4 regions of the Lysinibacillus sp. Y5S-8 genome follow, and region 2 is predicted to be linked to each of the others. Evidence: riboswitches for the same ligand, from Rfam matches in the RefSeq annotation. Region 2 holds a riboswitch; each other region holds the start of a gene.
What was found. A riboswitch is a leader RNA that binds a small molecule or an ion and turns the genes downstream of it on or off. The one in region 2 is predicted to bind S-adenosylmethionine.
Positions count from the first base shown of each region.

Region 1: linked by a shared signal. The riboswitch ahead of metK (methionine adenosyltransferase) and the one ahead of V6670_RS18180 (methionine ABC transporter ATP-binding protein) in region 2 are both predicted to bind S-adenosylmethionine.
Region 3: linked by a shared signal. The riboswitch ahead of V6670_RS20085 (bifunctional homocysteine S-methyltransferase/methylenetetrahydrofolate reductase) and the one ahead of V6670_RS18180 (methionine ABC transporter ATP-binding protein) in region 2 are both predicted to bind S-adenosylmethionine.
Region 4: linked by a shared signal. The riboswitch ahead of V6670_RS08500 (YezD family protein) and the one ahead of V6670_RS18180 (methionine ABC transporter ATP-binding protein) in region 2 are both predicted to bind S-adenosylmethionine.

Region 1 covers NZ_CP145889.1:3,586,380-3,590,356, forward strand. Annotated here, with positions in the region: gene V6670_RS17335 (alpha/beta hydrolase) at 1-308, opposite strand, end outside; gene V6670_RS17340 (gamma carbonic anhydrase family protein) at 443-955, shown strand; gene metK (methionine adenosyltransferase) at 1,134-2,330, opposite strand; SAM riboswitch class I at 2,588-2,706, opposite strand; gene pckA (phosphoenolpyruvate carboxykinase (ATP)) at 3,096-3,977, shown strand, end outside.
Region 2 covers NZ_CP145889.1:3,717,905-3,721,881, forward strand. Annotated here, with positions in the region: gene V6670_RS18170 (MetQ/NlpA family ABC transporter substrate-binding protein) at 1-154, opposite strand, end outside; gene V6670_RS18175 (methionine ABC transporter permease) at 225-893, opposite strand; gene V6670_RS18180 (methionine ABC transporter ATP-binding protein) at 883-1,911, opposite strand; SAM riboswitch class I at 1,995-2,098, opposite strand; gene V6670_RS18185 (thioredoxin family protein) at 2,155-2,466, opposite strand; gene V6670_RS18190 (TOPRIM domain-containing protein) at 2,481-2,822, opposite strand; gene gcvH (glycine cleavage system protein GcvH) at 2,914-3,294, opposite strand; gene V6670_RS18200 (arsenate reductase family protein) at 3,501-3,857, opposite strand.
Region 3 covers NZ_CP145889.1:4,106,633-4,110,609, forward strand. Annotated here, with positions in the region: gene metH (methionine synthase) at 1-162, opposite strand, end outside; gene V6670_RS20085 (bifunctional homocysteine S-methyltransferase/methylenetetrahydrofolate reductase) at 155-2,002, opposite strand; SAM riboswitch class I at 2,094-2,194, opposite strand; gene V6670_RS20090 (protoporphyrinogen oxidase) at 2,294-3,688, opposite strand; gene V6670_RS20095 (globin-coupled sensor protein) at 3,920-3,977, opposite strand, start outside.
Region 4 covers NZ_CP145889.1:1,802,273-1,806,249, forward strand. Annotated here, with positions in the region: gene V6670_RS08485 (DMT family transporter) at 1-593, opposite strand, end outside; gene V6670_RS08490 (LysR family transcriptional regulator) at 728-1,606, shown strand; gene V6670_RS08495 (phosphopantothenoylcysteine decarboxylase) at 1,681-2,355, shown strand; SAM riboswitch class I at 2,566-2,662, shown strand; gene V6670_RS08500 (YezD family protein) at 2,732-2,887, shown strand; gene V6670_RS08505 (flavin reductase family protein) at 2,971-3,456, opposite strand; gene V6670_RS08510 (VOC family protein) at 3,615-3,977, shown strand, end outside.

The DNA of each region.
Region 1 (3,977 bases), 130 kb from region 2:
TTCTTTTGCATTGTGTGAAGAACTAACGTTGCTCCAAGCCCATGTCCTATTACAAAAGTTGGTAAATTATATGAAAAAGCATTCTCAATCAGATTTCTTGTATATTTATTGTACAATTTGAAGTCCTCATCATGGACACGAGCAAACCTTGCATTCACGCCATGATTAGGTAAATCTCCCATGACTATGTGGAAGCCTTCCAATCTTAATTTCTCTATCAGCCATGCATACCATCGGTGATTTTCATATGCACCATGAACTATAGCAATCACAGCCTTTGCTTGTCCTTCAGCTTCCCATTTCCACATTCACATAGTCCTCCTAAAAAATAATTACACATTGATTATATCGAAATAAATAGCTCATTTTAATTTTATATTTCCATAAAGTTGCGTATTTGATACGATAATACTACATTATAGAAAGAATTGAGGCGATTTTCATGATTTATCCATTTAAAGATAAAATGCCAAAGATCGATCCATCTGTCTTCATTGCTGATTACGCAACTGTTACGGGCGACGTAACAATTGGTGCTGAAACAACCATTTGGTTTAATACGGTCATTCGTGGTGATGTTTCCCCAACGATTATTGGAAAACGTGTCAGTATCCAAGATCTTTGTTGCTTACATCAAAGTCCAAAATTTCCGCTAATTATTGAAGATGAGGTAACAGTTGGACACCAAGTCACTTTACATAGCTGTACAATTCGCAAAAATGCTTTAATTGGTATGGGCTCCATTATATTAGACGGGGCAGAGATAGGAGAGGGTGCATTTATTGGGGCAGGAAGCCTAGTACCTCCTGGTAAAGTCATTCCTCCGAATAGTTTAGCATTAGGTCGTCCAGCAAAAGTAGTCCGTGAATTAAATGCAGAAGATAAAGAGGATATGGAACGTATCGTGCGCGAATATGCAGAAAAAGGACAATATTATAAATCCCTTCAGAAGTAAACAACATACACAAAAATTCAATATTAACGAAAAAAATACCTCGCATTTCCGTGTAACTAAAATGTTCACGGATCGTAGCGAGGGATTTTTTGTAAAAACAAAGGGGACAATATTGCCCCTTTCCTTTTTAATACATTAGAATAATTTTCTAATGTCTTCATTACTTTAGCTCAATAGTTTATAGATGTGCCTTTTCTCGTAGAGCATCTGCTTTATCGATTTGTTCCCATGGGACATTTAAATCTGTACGACCAAAATGACCATAAGCTGCCGTTTGTTTATAAATCGGACGACGTAAATCTAGCATTTTAATAATACCTGCTGGGCGTAAATCAAATAGCTCACGTACCCACTCTACGATTTCGCTTTCTTTTGCTTTACCTGTACCAAATGTGTCAACCGCAATGGAAACTGGTTGAGCCACACCAATCGCATAGGCAAGTTGTACCTCAGCGCGCTCTGCCAAGCCAGCTGCTACAATGTTTTTTGCTACATAACGTGCCGCATAAGCCGCTGAACGGTCTACCTTTGTTGCATCCTTACCAGAGAATGCGCCACCACCGTGACGTGCATAACCACCGTATGTATCAACAATGATTTTACGTCCTGTTAAGCCAGCGTCCCCTTTAGGTCCACCGATAACAAAACGGCCAGTCGGGTTAATAAAGTATTTCGTGTTTGCATCTAATAATTCACTTGGCACAACGGGTGCAATAACAAATTCTTTCAAATCAGCTTGAATTTGTTCAAGTGTTGCTTCTTCATCATGTTGTGTTGAAATAACAATTGTATCCACTCGCACAGGTACATTATTGTCATCATATTCAATCGTTACTTGTGTTTTTCCATCAGGACGTAAATACGCTAATTCACCTGATTTACGAACTTCTGTTAATCGGCGTGCTAATTTATGTGCTAAGCTGATTGGCAATGGCATTAGTTCAGGTGTTTCATTACATGCATAACCAAACATTAGACCTTGGTCACCAGCACCAATTGCTTCAATATCAGCATCTGTCATAGAGCCTTCACGAGCCTCTAAAGCTTGGTCAACACCTTGTGCAATATCAGGTGATTGTTCGCCAATAGCTACAAGCACCGCTAGGTTTTCAGCATCAAAGCCATATTTACCACGTGTATAGCCAATTTCTGCTACAGTATCACGAACGATACCTTTAATATCAACGTAAGTAGAAGTAGTTATTTCTCCTGCTACTAATACTAATCCTGTTGTGACAGTTGTTTCACACGCTACACGTGCATTTGGATCTTCTGCTAAAATAGCATCTAAAATGGCATCCGAGATTTGGTCACAAATCTTATCTGGATGTCCTTCTGTTACACTCTCTGATGTAAACAGTCGACGGTTTGTCATTTGGTTTTCCTCCTATTACTCTTACAAAAAGTAGTTGTGTATGAATACGGTACTCATTACCCATGTCAAGTCCGCTCCTAAGGATTGAACTCTCAAGCCGTTACTGCTGCTTTTAACACGAGGATTTCGAAAGATCTGTCATTATAATAAGGAAAGAACTACATATACTTACCTTTACATTCTTTTTTAACAATAAAAAAATCCTTTACTCACGTTACTGCACATGAGGAAAGGAATAATGACTTCGTAACCTTTCACTCTTATCGTTCAAGGGATGTTCCCTTGCATCAGGTTGGCACCAACGCATGTTGTGAAATAAAACATGCAGGTTGCCGGGTTTCACAGGGCCTGACCCTCCACCAGCTCGGGATAAGAGTATCCGTTCAATTTCATGTTACTGAAAAGGTTGAACGTTGTCAAATATTTTCTTATGTATTACTGTATAGAAAGGAAGGAACTGATTACACAAAAACTTTTCATACTTGGATGATGATGTAAATAGAAGCAAATTAATCCCTACAACATACCTAGCTACTTGTGGTAACATATGTGTGGCTCAATTTTTGCGCCTAATTACAGTAGGATTGATCGGATTCTACTCGAAAAACATTATTTTTTGTCAGTTTATTGAAAAGTGATAAAAACTCTAAAATAATTTCTTAATTAGTATAGATTATTTAAGCAATTGTGTTATACTATTTTTGAAATTAAGAAAAAATCCCTCTAAATCAAGGGAATACTATAAAAAAGGATGGTATTTAATCGATGAATTCAGTAGAAATTGCAAACGAACTGAAGGAATTATTAAACGGCGGTAACATTAATGTTCAACTTTCAGTACCACAATTAGCAGAAAAAGCTACATCTCGTGGTGAAGCAATGTTAACAGTAGATGGCGCAGTTCGTGCAGAAACTGGCAAATACACTGGTCGTTCACCTAAAGATAAATATACGGTAGAAGAAGAAAGCACAAAAGATCAAATTGACTGGGGTAAAGTCAACCAACCGATTTCTTCTGAAGTGTTCGATAACTTATATGTAAAAGTAATAAAATATTTAAAAGAACGTGACGAGTTATTCGTATTTAAAGGCTTCGCAGGTGCTGACAAAGATTCACAACTAAGCATCCAAGTAATTAATGAATACGCTTGGCACAACCTTTTTGCTCATCAATTATTTATCCGTCCAACTGAAGAAGAATTAGCTTCTCATGTTGCAGACTTCACTGTCATCTCTGCTCCTAACTTTAAAGCAGACCCTGCAGTTGATGGTACTGCTTCTGAAACTTTCATCATTGTATCACTTGAAAAGAAAATGATCTTAATCGGTGGTACTGAATATGCTGGTGAAATGAAAAAATCTATTTTTGGTATCATGAACTACTTATTACCACAGCAAGGTATCCTTTCAATGCACTGTTCAGCAAACGTTGGTGAAGCTGGCGATGTGGCATTATTCTTCGGTCTATCTGGTACTGGTAAAACGACATTATCCGCTGATCCAGATCGTAAGCTAATCGGTGACGATGAACACGGCTGGTCTGATAATGGTGTATTCAACATTGAGGGTGGCTGCTATGCAAAAACAATCAACCTTTCTGCTGAGAAAGAACCAGAAATCTACAATGCAATCCGCTTCGGTTCTGTT
Region 2 (3,977 bases):
GTGGTGTATTAGAAGCACCTACTTTTAATGTTACGTTGTCTTTACTATCTGTTTGATCAGATGCTGAATTGGCATCTTCTTTTTTATCTGTACCACAAGCTGCTAATGCTAGTACAAGTATAGATAAAAATAATCCTGCTAATAACTTTTTCATTTATGACACTCCCTTTTATTTGTTTCAAATATGTTAGCGGTTAGAACCGGATTAACCTCTTTTAGTCTTACTAACGTTTATCGATCTTCACCGTTATTAGATCACCAATCCATTGAATGATAAATACAACTACTAAGATCAAAATAGTTGCCATTAATGTCACATCTTGGCGATTTCGTTGGAAGCCGTCTAGGAAAGCTAAGTTACCAAGACCACCTGCACCGATAATCCCTGCCATTGCAGTATAACCAACGAGGGCAACAGCCGTTACAGTAATTCCTGAAATTAGTGCTGGTAAAGATTCAGGGATCAGTACTTTCCAAATGATTGTGGATGTTTTTGCCCCCATTGAACGGGCTGCTTCAATGACACCTTTATCTATTTCACGTAACGCAATTAATACCATACGAGCGTAGAACGGGGCTGCACCGATAATTAGAGCAGGTAATGCCGCATTTGCTCCCCGAATCGTACCAAGTAAGAATTTCGTAAATGGAATTAATAAAATAATTAACACGATAAATGGGATGGAGCGGAAAATATTAACGATTGAACCCGTTAAAAAGTTAACCATTTTATTAGCCCATAGCTGATTAGGGCTTGTTAAAAATAGAACGATCCCAATGACTAACCCAAGAATAAATGTGACAACTGTAGAAATTGCTGTCATGTACAATGTTTCATACATAGCTTGCCACATATTTTCCCAGTCTACGTTTGGAAAAAGATTAGTTACCATTTGCGATCACCTCCGTTTGTACTTCGACTGTATTTAAATAACGAAGGGCTTCAGCCACATTTGTCTTCGAGCCATCAATTTGCACAATCAGTGTACCGTATGCACCGTTTTTCGTTTGCGAAATATTACCATGAACAATGCTTACTTCTACATCAAATTGTTTCACAAGATGTGAGATAACCGGCTGTTCGGTCTTTTCACCAACAAAAATCAGTTTAACAAGTTGTCCAGTTGGATAATTTGTTTTGATTTGTGCCACCGTATCCTGTGTTTCCTTTGTATCCGTAATCTGAGATACGAATTTTTTAGTAATAGCCGCTTGTGGTGCTTGGAAAACTTGCAATACCTCACCACGTTCCACTATTTCGCCTGCCTCCATGACCGCTACACGATGACAAATTTTGCGGATGACATGCATTTCATGGGTAATCAAAACGATTGTTAAGCCTAAACGTTCATTGATATCAACGAGTAAATCAAGAATGGCATCCGTCGTTTCAGGATCGAGTGCGGAAGTCGCCTCATCACATAGTAAAACCTCTGGATTATTCGCTAATGCACGGGCAATCCCTACACGCTGCTTTTGTCCACCAGAAAGCTGGGATGGATATGCTCTGTCACGTCCCTCTAGACCAACAAGTGCAATTAATTCCTTCACTCGTGCTTCACGTTGAGCCTTTGAAACACCTGCTATTTCTAGTGGAAATGCAATATTTTCGGCAACTGTTCTAGACCAAAGTAAATTGAAATGTTGGAAAATCATACTTACCTTTTGTCTAGCTGCTCTAAGCTTTTGCCCTTTAATCGATGAAAACTCTTGACTGTTCACCGTTACTGTTCCTGTTGTCGGTTTCTCTAAACCGTTTAATAAACGAATCATGGTACTCTTACCAGCGCCACTATAGCCGATAATGCCAAAAATTTCACCTTTATTGATGGTAAGGTTGACGTCTTTGACTGCCGTTAATTCGCCATTTGCTGTTTTGTACTTCTTCGTAATATTTTGAAGCTGGATCATAGCGAATACTCCTTTTCTCATATAGAAAACCCCTTCACTCACAGACAAGTAGAAGGGGTCACGTATAATAACGTTAAACCGTTCTCTCATCTTTCAAAGAAAAATCTTTGAGTGATTTGGCACCTTTTCACTTTGTGATGGTTGCCGGGCTTCATAGGGCACTTCCCTCCGCCACTCTTTATAAGAGTTCGATATATTTAATGTTTTAGTAATATATTTGATACTTTACCACGCTAGTAAAGTTCAGTCAATTGATTTTTTTAACAATTCGTATAAAAATGGTACGGATTGAAAAGCATAAATCTTATCTGTCACTTTTCCGCCATCACTAACAAGTAAACACGGAACACTTTCAATTTGATGCTCAACAGCAACATGCTCTAAAAAATTTATATTCGCTTTACCTATTGGTAGCTGTGGCAATAATTGTTCAATAATGGACATCATTTTAGATGCCACTGCACACGTTCCACACATCGGTGTATATAAATAAAACGCAGCTTTCTGTCCAGACTGTTTAGCCGTTTCCCACTGCTCTTTTGACCATTCTTCCATTTCCTCACGCAACCTTACAAAATATATTCATTATGGATTGAAAAATGTGCACGCAGTAATATCATCGCTAACACTTTTCTTGGTGTCGTCTCTACTTCCTTATAGGTTGGCATTGTACGTAAATGCTCTGCCTCTGGATAATGTCTGTCCATTAATGCACGCAGCTTGTCGCCTGAAGTATCTGCATCAAAAAAAGTAAATAGCTCACAGCTCTCATAGGGATCGAGCAGCTCTTCTAATTGATGCACACCAATTGTACCATTCGTACATAGTATTGTAACATTCTCATTTAAAATTGGCTCAATTTGTAGCTTATCTGAGCGTCCTTCTACTATTAAGCATTTTCCCTCGAACATTACGCCACCTCCATTTAGACATACCCACTTATAAGTCATTATATAACAAAAAACGCCGGTAGTTTCCGACGTTTTTCGATTATAGCTTGTCTTATTCAGCGATCATTTCTTCGTATTGCTCTGCTGTCATTAGTTTTTCAACTTCTGATGCATCAGCAGGCTCCACAACGATCATCCATGCTTTTTCATATGGTGATTCATTAACGAATTCTGGGCTATCTTCTAAATCTGCATTTACTTCAACTACAGTACCTGAGATTGGTGCATACAATTCAGAAACAGTTTTAACTGATTCTACGCTACCGAATGGATCATCTGTTTTGATTTCGTCGCCAACTTGTGGAAGCTCAACGAAAACGATATCTCCTAATTCAGATTGTGCGAAGTGAGTAATACCAATACGTACTTTTCCATCTTCTGTTTTTACCCATTCATGTTCTTCAGAATAACGTAAGTCTTTAGGTGTGCTCATGCAAAAAACCCCTCCATAAATATGTAATATATTCACTTTCAGTGTGCCATACTTCTCCTATAAAAACAAGATTCAATTACGTGCCAGCTTAATTGCGGTCCACAATTTTTTCAAGTTACTTGAAATACATCTCTGTTAAAAATTTGTGACATCTGCCGGTGACTTTATCTCGGTTAGAAGAGTCGTTCGATCCTGTTTAAATACGGCTATTTCCAAGTTTGCTCAAAATCTGATTCTTTAAACCCTAGCGTTACTTTTTGGCCATCCGTTACGATTGGACGTTTGATTAACATCCCATCAGAAGCAAGTAGCTCCAGCTGCTCATCTTCAGTCATTTCCGCTAGCTTGTCCTTTAAACCAAGCTCACGATATTTCATACCCGATGTATTAAAAAATTTCTTCAAAGGCAGTCCACTGGCTTGCCAAATGGCTGTTATTTCATCCTTTGTTGGCGATTGCTCTACAATGTGTACCTCTTCATAGGAAACCTCATGATCATTTAACCACTTTTGTGCTTTTTTACATGTCGTACATTTCGGATAATGGATAAATTGAATCGTCATTAAAATGCTCCTCTACTGTCTTTTTCTGTAGTATACCATCATAATTGTTTCGAATGGTGGAACTTCTCTCATTTTCGTAAGCCTATCCATCCGTTTTGCTGTTCTATTCATCACTTTTTC
Region 3 (3,977 bases), 390 kb from region 2:
TACATCAGGTCTAGTAAGCACAAGATTTTCATTACAGCCATCAAGCTCCTCCCCGCCAAAATCCTCAGCGGATAAGTTTTCGTTTTGTAGCATTGTTCCCATTGCGCCATCAAGAATTAAAATACGTTTCTCTAGTTGCTTTTCAATCAAGTGCTTAGCCATGTATACTTACCCCTTTTTTCTGTTCATCCAATTGCTCAATATATTTCATCAACTCTAAAGTCACATCATAACGTAAAAATGGAGTGATAAGGTAAATGCCATTGAAATACTGCGCAGCCACCTCTACTAATTCCTTCGCAATGGCAATCCCCTCAAATGTTGCACGTTCTTTATCTTCACCACAGGCCTTCATTCTTGCTAAGGCATCTTCAGATAATTTTATGCCTGGCACCTCATGATGTAAGAATTCAGCACTTTTATAACTTGTAACGGGCATAATACCAATATAAATAGGCGCTTGTAAATGCTTGGTTGCCTCATAAATTTCCACAATTTTTTCCTTCGTATATACTGGCTGTGAAATAAAGTAGTCTGCTCCGTACTCAATTTTCTTCTCTAAGCGTGCCACAGCACGATCTAATACACGGACATTTGGATTAAATGCAGCAGCTACTGAAAAATTTGCTTTTTTACGAAGTGGTTTACCTGAGAAGGAAATACCTTGATTTAACTGCTTAATTAATTGGATCAGCTCCATTGATGAGACATCATAAACACTTGTGGCACCTGGGAAGTCCCCAACTTTTGTTGGATCGCCAGTAACAGCTAACACATCATGAATTCCTAATGCATTTAACCCCATTAAATGTGATTGCAGACCGATTAAATTACGGTCTCGGCATGTAATATGTGTTAGAGGACGTACACCATTAGTACTCTTCAACAATGCACCCATAGCAATATTGCTAATACGTGGAGAAGCCAGAGAATTGTCTGCCATCATGACGACATCTGCTCCTGCATCATACAATTGTTTTGCCCCTTCCAAAAAACCATCAATTTCCAGATGTCTAGGTGTATCTAGCTCTACAATGACAGAGCGTTCGCGCTTTACTTTTTCATGAAGAGGTTCATACTTCGTTGGCTCTGCTTCACGAACAATCTGAATCTTCTCGGGTTTGGCATACTTTTCATGAACTGGTGATAACTCTTCTAAATACTTCTTCGCTGCTGCTATATGCTTCGGTGTCGTACCACAACAGCCCCCAATTAAGCGTACCCCTTGATCACGTAATTCTACAGCCGCTCGACCAAAATATTCAGCTTCTGACTCATAAACGACACGTCCATCTTCTAAGTCAAGGAGTGAAGCATTCGGATAAGCTGACATAAATGCCTTATCAGGAAGTTCTACACCTTCAAACGCCTGAATGGTATGGTGTGGACCTAAACGACAATTGACACCCACAATATCCGCACCAAGTTTTTCTAGCTCATGCAGGGCGTTATTTAAAGACATACCGTTTTGTAAAACACCAGGTTCGTGCATGGAAACTTGCGCAATAATCGGTAATTTTGTCTTTGTCCGTAGCATCTTTAAGGTAGCTGTTAATTCTTCAAAATCATAATAGGTTTCGAGTAAAAGGCCGTCTGGATTTCCAGCAAGTAAAACACTCGCTTGCTCATCAATAGTTGCTAAGATTTCATCTAACGTTGCATCACTTTTACGAATACCACGAATACCACCAATTGTCCCTAAGACAAACTGACCTCCATCTGCCGCAGCTCGCTTTGCGATTGTAATCGCCGCTTCATTAAATTGTTGGACACGCGATTCTAATCCATAGCGAGCTAATTTAATGGCATTTGCACCATACGTATTCGTTTGGATGATATCAGCACCAGCTGCAATATATTCTCTATGAATCTTTTCAATTAACTCAGGTTTCTGTACATTCATTTCCTCATGACAATACTCCAAACCATAGCCATAAAGCACTGTGCCTATTGCGCCATCTGCCGTCAATACATGCGTTTTTAACCTTTCAAGCAATCTCATTAAACTAGCCTCTCTTCCTATATCTCTGTATAATAAAAAGCCTTCTTTTATAAAAAAAAGAAGGCTTTAATGACTCATCATTGTTTTTTCCTTCTCATCTTCGACTCAATGGTCTTCTGGATTTAGCACCTGACAAAAAAGTTGGTTGCTGAAGCTTCAATGGGCCAGTCCCTCTGCTTCTCTTGATAAGAATGTAGTATGAATTTTTTAAATAATTAAAAGAATCATATCGTTTACTGACGAATGAGTCAAGACTATTTCACATAACAAAGATATTTTTCACTTAAAAGCTTAGAAATTGGCTAGTTCCTTTGCAAGCTCCTCACCGATTTTTTTCCCATTTTGAATACAAGCACCAATCCCTACCCCAAAGTATGAACAACCTGCGATGGATAGATTAGGATAGTTTTCTTGTAATTCTTGAACTAAACCTTGTAATGCTTCACGGTGAGCTAGATCATATTTTGGCATTTGATCAATCCATTTTGTGACATTAATAACTGTTGGCTGTTCCTCTATTCCTAGGCTCTTGCGCACATCCTCTAAAGCAACCGCTGCTAATTCTTCGTCAGACATGGCACGGAGTTGCTCATATGCTGGATTGATGCTTTTATAAAAGAGTCGCACAAGTAATTTATGATCTCTTGATGTATGCCTCCATTTACGACTTGTCCAAGTTGCAGCATTACATGTAACGTCAGAATTATGTGAGACAATATAGCCCGTTCCATCTGCTGGCAATCTAGAGTCTGGTACATCAAAACCTAAATAGATCGTAATTGCTGAAGCTGTCGTAAATTGGTCAAAATAACGGTTTAATGATTCATCCTGTAGTAGGCCTTGAACAGCCTCATTCGGCAGTGCTAAAACGACATAATCTGTCTCGATGCTTTCACCATTAGCTAAGGCAATTGAATAGTGGTTTTCTTGCTTTTGAACATTGACAGTTGCGACACCCTTGATGATCTCTACATCAGTTAATGTTTGTTCGAGACGATCAATTAGAGAAGATAAACCGTTTTTGAACGATATAAACTTTTTATTGGCTGCTTTAGCAAATTGCTCACGATTCGCATCAAAGCCTTTTATGATACTTCCATACTCGTTCTTATAGTCAATCAAGTACGGTAAAGTAGAGGCAATCGAAAGCTGGTGTAAATCCCCTGAATAAACACCTGCAAGAACGGGTGCAATTTGATTTTTCACAAGCTCTTCCCCTAAATAATAGGTTAAAAACTCTCCAATTGAACTTTCCTTTGTGAAGTCTTTGTTTGGTAAAGTCAAATCTTTTAATGCATCTTGTTTACCTTGCTCTGTAATCAATGTGCTTTGCTCCAAGGATGCCAAACTCATTGGTATTCCAAAAGTAGAATCTGCCGGAATGGCATGTAATTCATTATTCGTATAAATATAGGAAATACCTGTTTCGTTGTAAACTAGATTCTCCTCAAAATCAAGCTCCTGTACAAGCTCCATAACACCTTTATGACGAGCTACAATCGAGTCAGCACCTGTTTCCATAATAAAACCTTGCTCATGTGTTGAATATAATTTGCCCCCTAAATATGTATTTTTTTCTACAAGCACTAGACGCACATCTACATTATTTTCCTTCACTTGACGTTGTAAATAATGCATTGTGCATAATCCTGTAATACCGCCACCTAATACAACAACTGTTTTCATAGTAACCGCCCCTATTTTTAGTTCTTCCTACAGTATAAACTTATTTTCATTGAAAATTACGTTAAACCCTTTACAAATTTAGCAAAAATAGAGCTACCTCATCTGTGAGATAGCTCTAGCTTAATCATATGGAATTTCCATTTCAAGATTTACAAAAATACACATATTTATAGGTACTATAGTGTTTAATATGTCTAAAAAATACGGAAACATAAACGTTAATTTAGTAGTCTATCCTTTTAGATTTTGGGAAAAGCTTGCTAAGTTTTCTGCTGAATTCGTTACTTCT
Region 4 (3,977 bases), 1.9 Mb from region 2:
GGTGTTTCAAATATAAATGTTAGGACAAGGGCATAGATACCAGCAAAGCCGAGCTGATAAATTCCGTATGAAATGGATTCAACATTTCGTGTAAATGAGCTATTCAATAGTAAATAAATGGAATAGCATAGTGCTGCAATGGCTACTAATAAATCCCCTTTATGGAAGGTGAATGAGCCATGTGCTGTTAAGACTGTAATACCAATCATCGTGCAAATGACCGCAAAGCTAACGGCTCTCGATGGTAATTTTTTTTCAATGAAACTGCTGAAAATCGGCACTAATACTACGGTTAGGCTTAAAATAAAGCCTGCATTTGAGGCAGAAGTAGACTGTAAACCAAATAAACTTAACGCGAACACAATGAATAATAAAAATCCTTGAATAGCCGCATATTTTAATGTTTTACCATTTACTTTGATCATCCGTTTATAAAAAATAAGTCCTGCTACGAAAAATGCAATGATACAACGCAATGCCACCACATTATAAACTGCCAATGTTTCAAGCCCCATGACCATAAAGGTATAAGATAGTCCCCAAAACATTGTGACAATAACCATCAATACATTTGCTTTTCCTTGGATACTCATTATGTTCACCTACCATCTGTGTACTAAAACAGTTTTTATACTAAAATTTACTATATATCTTGTATTGTGATTAGTAAAACGAATGTTTATAATGAATAGGATTAAAAAAATTCATGTATATAGAGGGATGACGAATGAGCTTAGTTAAATATGAGATTTTAACAAAGGTGGCAGAGGTAGCAAGCTTTACAAAAGCAGCGGATGCACTAGGACTAACACAGTCTGCTGTGAGCCATGCCGTGTCTAGTTTAGAAAAAGAATTTGGCTTTGCTCTCATTCATCGAAGTCGTGCAGGTGTAACACTGACGAGTGAGGGGCAGACCATGCTAAGGGCGATGCGTCAGGTCCTGGATGCCCAGGAATTATTGCAGCAGGAAGCGGCCCATATACTGGGTGTAACACGCGGGAAAGTTCGAATTGGCGTTATTTCAAGTATTTCCTCGAATTGGATGCCAGAAATTGTTCGTATTATGGATCATCAATTTCCAGGGATACAAGTAGAGTTACGAGAGGGAGATTATTACGAAATTGAACAATGGCTGCTAAGTGGGGAAGTCGAGGTAGGATTCTTGAATGGTCAAAAATCAGAGCAATATCAATTTATGGAATTACAACAAGACCCTTTATTATGTATTGTTTCAGATAAAAGCCCTTTATTTCATAAGACAGAAATTGATATTGTTGACCTAGAAGATATGCCTTTTATCATGACTTCCTATAAAGGGACAAATGATGTAAAGGTACTGTTGGAGCAATATCATGTAAAGCCCCATATTCGCTTTGAGCTTTCTGAGGAGGTAGGGATTCTTTCAATGATTTCCCATCATTTAGGCATTAGTATTTTGCCTCAATTGGTCATTCAACATTTACCAGCAACGTTAAAAGCAATCCCGCTAAAGCAAGGAGGCTACCGTACCATTGGAATTGCGATGAAGCACCACGCTTCCCCTGTTACTAAGAAATTTGCGGAAATATTAAGTGCTTGGTTAAAAGAGCAAAATAGTACGCTATGATTGTGGCTATTGAAGCACATCCTTACATTACGTTAAAATAGAATTTGTATATATTGTAGAAAATAGGTGAGTGTATGGGGACATTACAAGGCAAAACCGTACTCATTACAAGTGGGGGAACACTTGAAAAATGGGATCGTGTACGAGGGCACACGAATTTATCAAAAGGGACAATGGGCTGTTATTTAGCAGAGGCCGCATTGGCTAAGGGTGCGAATGTAATATATATGCATGGCTACTTTGCACAGCTTCCAGCAAACCACGACAAAATGACATTGGTAAAATTTGAAGGTATAGAGGATTTAGGAGAAAAGGTACGTCATGCGGTTCAGCTACAACAAGTCGATATTGTCATTATGGCTGCTGCTGGCTCCGATTGGGTTATTGACAAGGTTTATGATCAATCCGGTAATTTAATGGAGGAAGCGGGGAAAATGCCTTCTGACGAACCACCTATTATCCATTTTAAAAAGGCACCAAAAGTATTAGGGCAAATCAAGGGCTGGCAACCAAATGTAACGTTAGTGGGCTTTAAGCTAGAAGCTACAAATGATGAGGATTTTTTACTCGCTCGTGCAAGACTGCGTATGGAAGCAGCGCATGCTCAATTTATGGTTGCAAATAGCTCGCAGTCTTTATATGGCGGGGATGAGCCTCATTGGATCGTGCCTGCTGAGGGGCAACCAATTAAGATGATGGGCAAGCAACAGACAGCACAAACTTTAATGGAATGTTTGCATGGGGAATAACGTGATGAACTGTGGAGAAGGTCATACTTCTACACAGTTTTTTTCTTTGCCATTGTGGTTAGATAGACTGACATAGCATACAATACGATAGGATTATGAGTGAATTGTAGCAGAGAGGATGCTATTACAAAGTATTCAGCTAGGTTTTCTAATATTTTATATTGACATTCGGATAACAGAATTATAGAATTATTTTCAAGAAACGCAGTACTCTTATCAAGAGAGGTGGAGGGACTTGGCCCCATGAAGCCTCGGCAACCGAGAAGATAGGTGCCAAATCCAACAGATGGTGCCTGAGAGATAGGAGGGGCTATCAATCGGTTTGATGCGTTGGCCTCTTTTGTACAACTAGGAGAATAAAGAGGGGGTGTATCGTATGGCTCAATCGGCAAAGGTAGATGATAAAAAATTAGAGGCAATTGCTAAGGCAATTCAAAATCTTGAATTTGGTGAAGTGAATATTACGATTCAAGATGGTGTGATTGTGCAAATTAATAGGCTTGAAAAGCAGAGATTTCCACAGAAGAAATAATGATCATTTCAGTTGAACGATGTGAAAAGGCCACCAATAAGCATGGTTTCCATTGCTTACAAGTGGCTCTTTTTTTATGGAAATTAGCTATAAAAGCTTTTTGGAATTGGACCGATATGACGGCGATGATAGAGAAGGGGTTCTTTTTGAGAATTTGTAATGTCTAGCACTTGCCCAATAAAAATAGTATGATCGCCTGCATCTATTTGCTGAAATGATTTACATTGTAAAATAGCTGCTGTATCATGTAAAATCGGTAGCCCAAAAGTAGAAGTAGACCATTTAGCTTGAGCAAAGCGATCCGGGACTTTACTTGCAAATAATGTACATAAATGCTCTTGATTACTCGCTAAAATATTGACAGCGAATTTTTCTGCACCCATAAAGTAAGAATGGAGCTGAGATTTTTTATCAAGTGACCATAAAATAAGTAGTGGGTCAATGGAAACAGATGCAAAAGAATTGACTGTTAAGCCAATTGGATTCGTTTCATGACATGCGGTCACAACCGTTACACCTGTAGGATAGTTACCTAATGCCAATTTAAAAGCAGCTACTTGATCTGTCATTCAAATCACCTCTTTATAGTTAGTAATAAATTAGTTAACGGAGTTAGTAGGTAAATTGCACTTTTTTTCATACCATATAGTAACTCCTTTTCTTAAGTAAATTTTAAATCAATTAAACATCCAGGTAAAGCTAATGGGGGAAAGAAAGGGGAATTGCCATGACTTTATATTTTGATCATCTGGTACATCAAGTAGAATCACCAGAAAATATAAAGGTTTTCTTCAATAAACGAAATGTCCGTACAGTGAACGGTGGTCAACACACGATGTGGGGGACTTATAATACGCTAAGCTATTTTGGCTTAAGCTATATTGAACAAATCGCTATTTATGATCGTGATTTATTTGAGCAAGCGGCTTTGTACCCTTATTCCCTACATTATACGTTTAAACGTGATCGTGAGCGCCAAGGATTTTCACGAATTGCCTTGCGCACCAAAAATATTGAAGACGAGGGTCAACGATTGCGTGCAATGGGCTTTGACGTATATGGTCCCGATGCCTGTAGCCGAACAAGACCA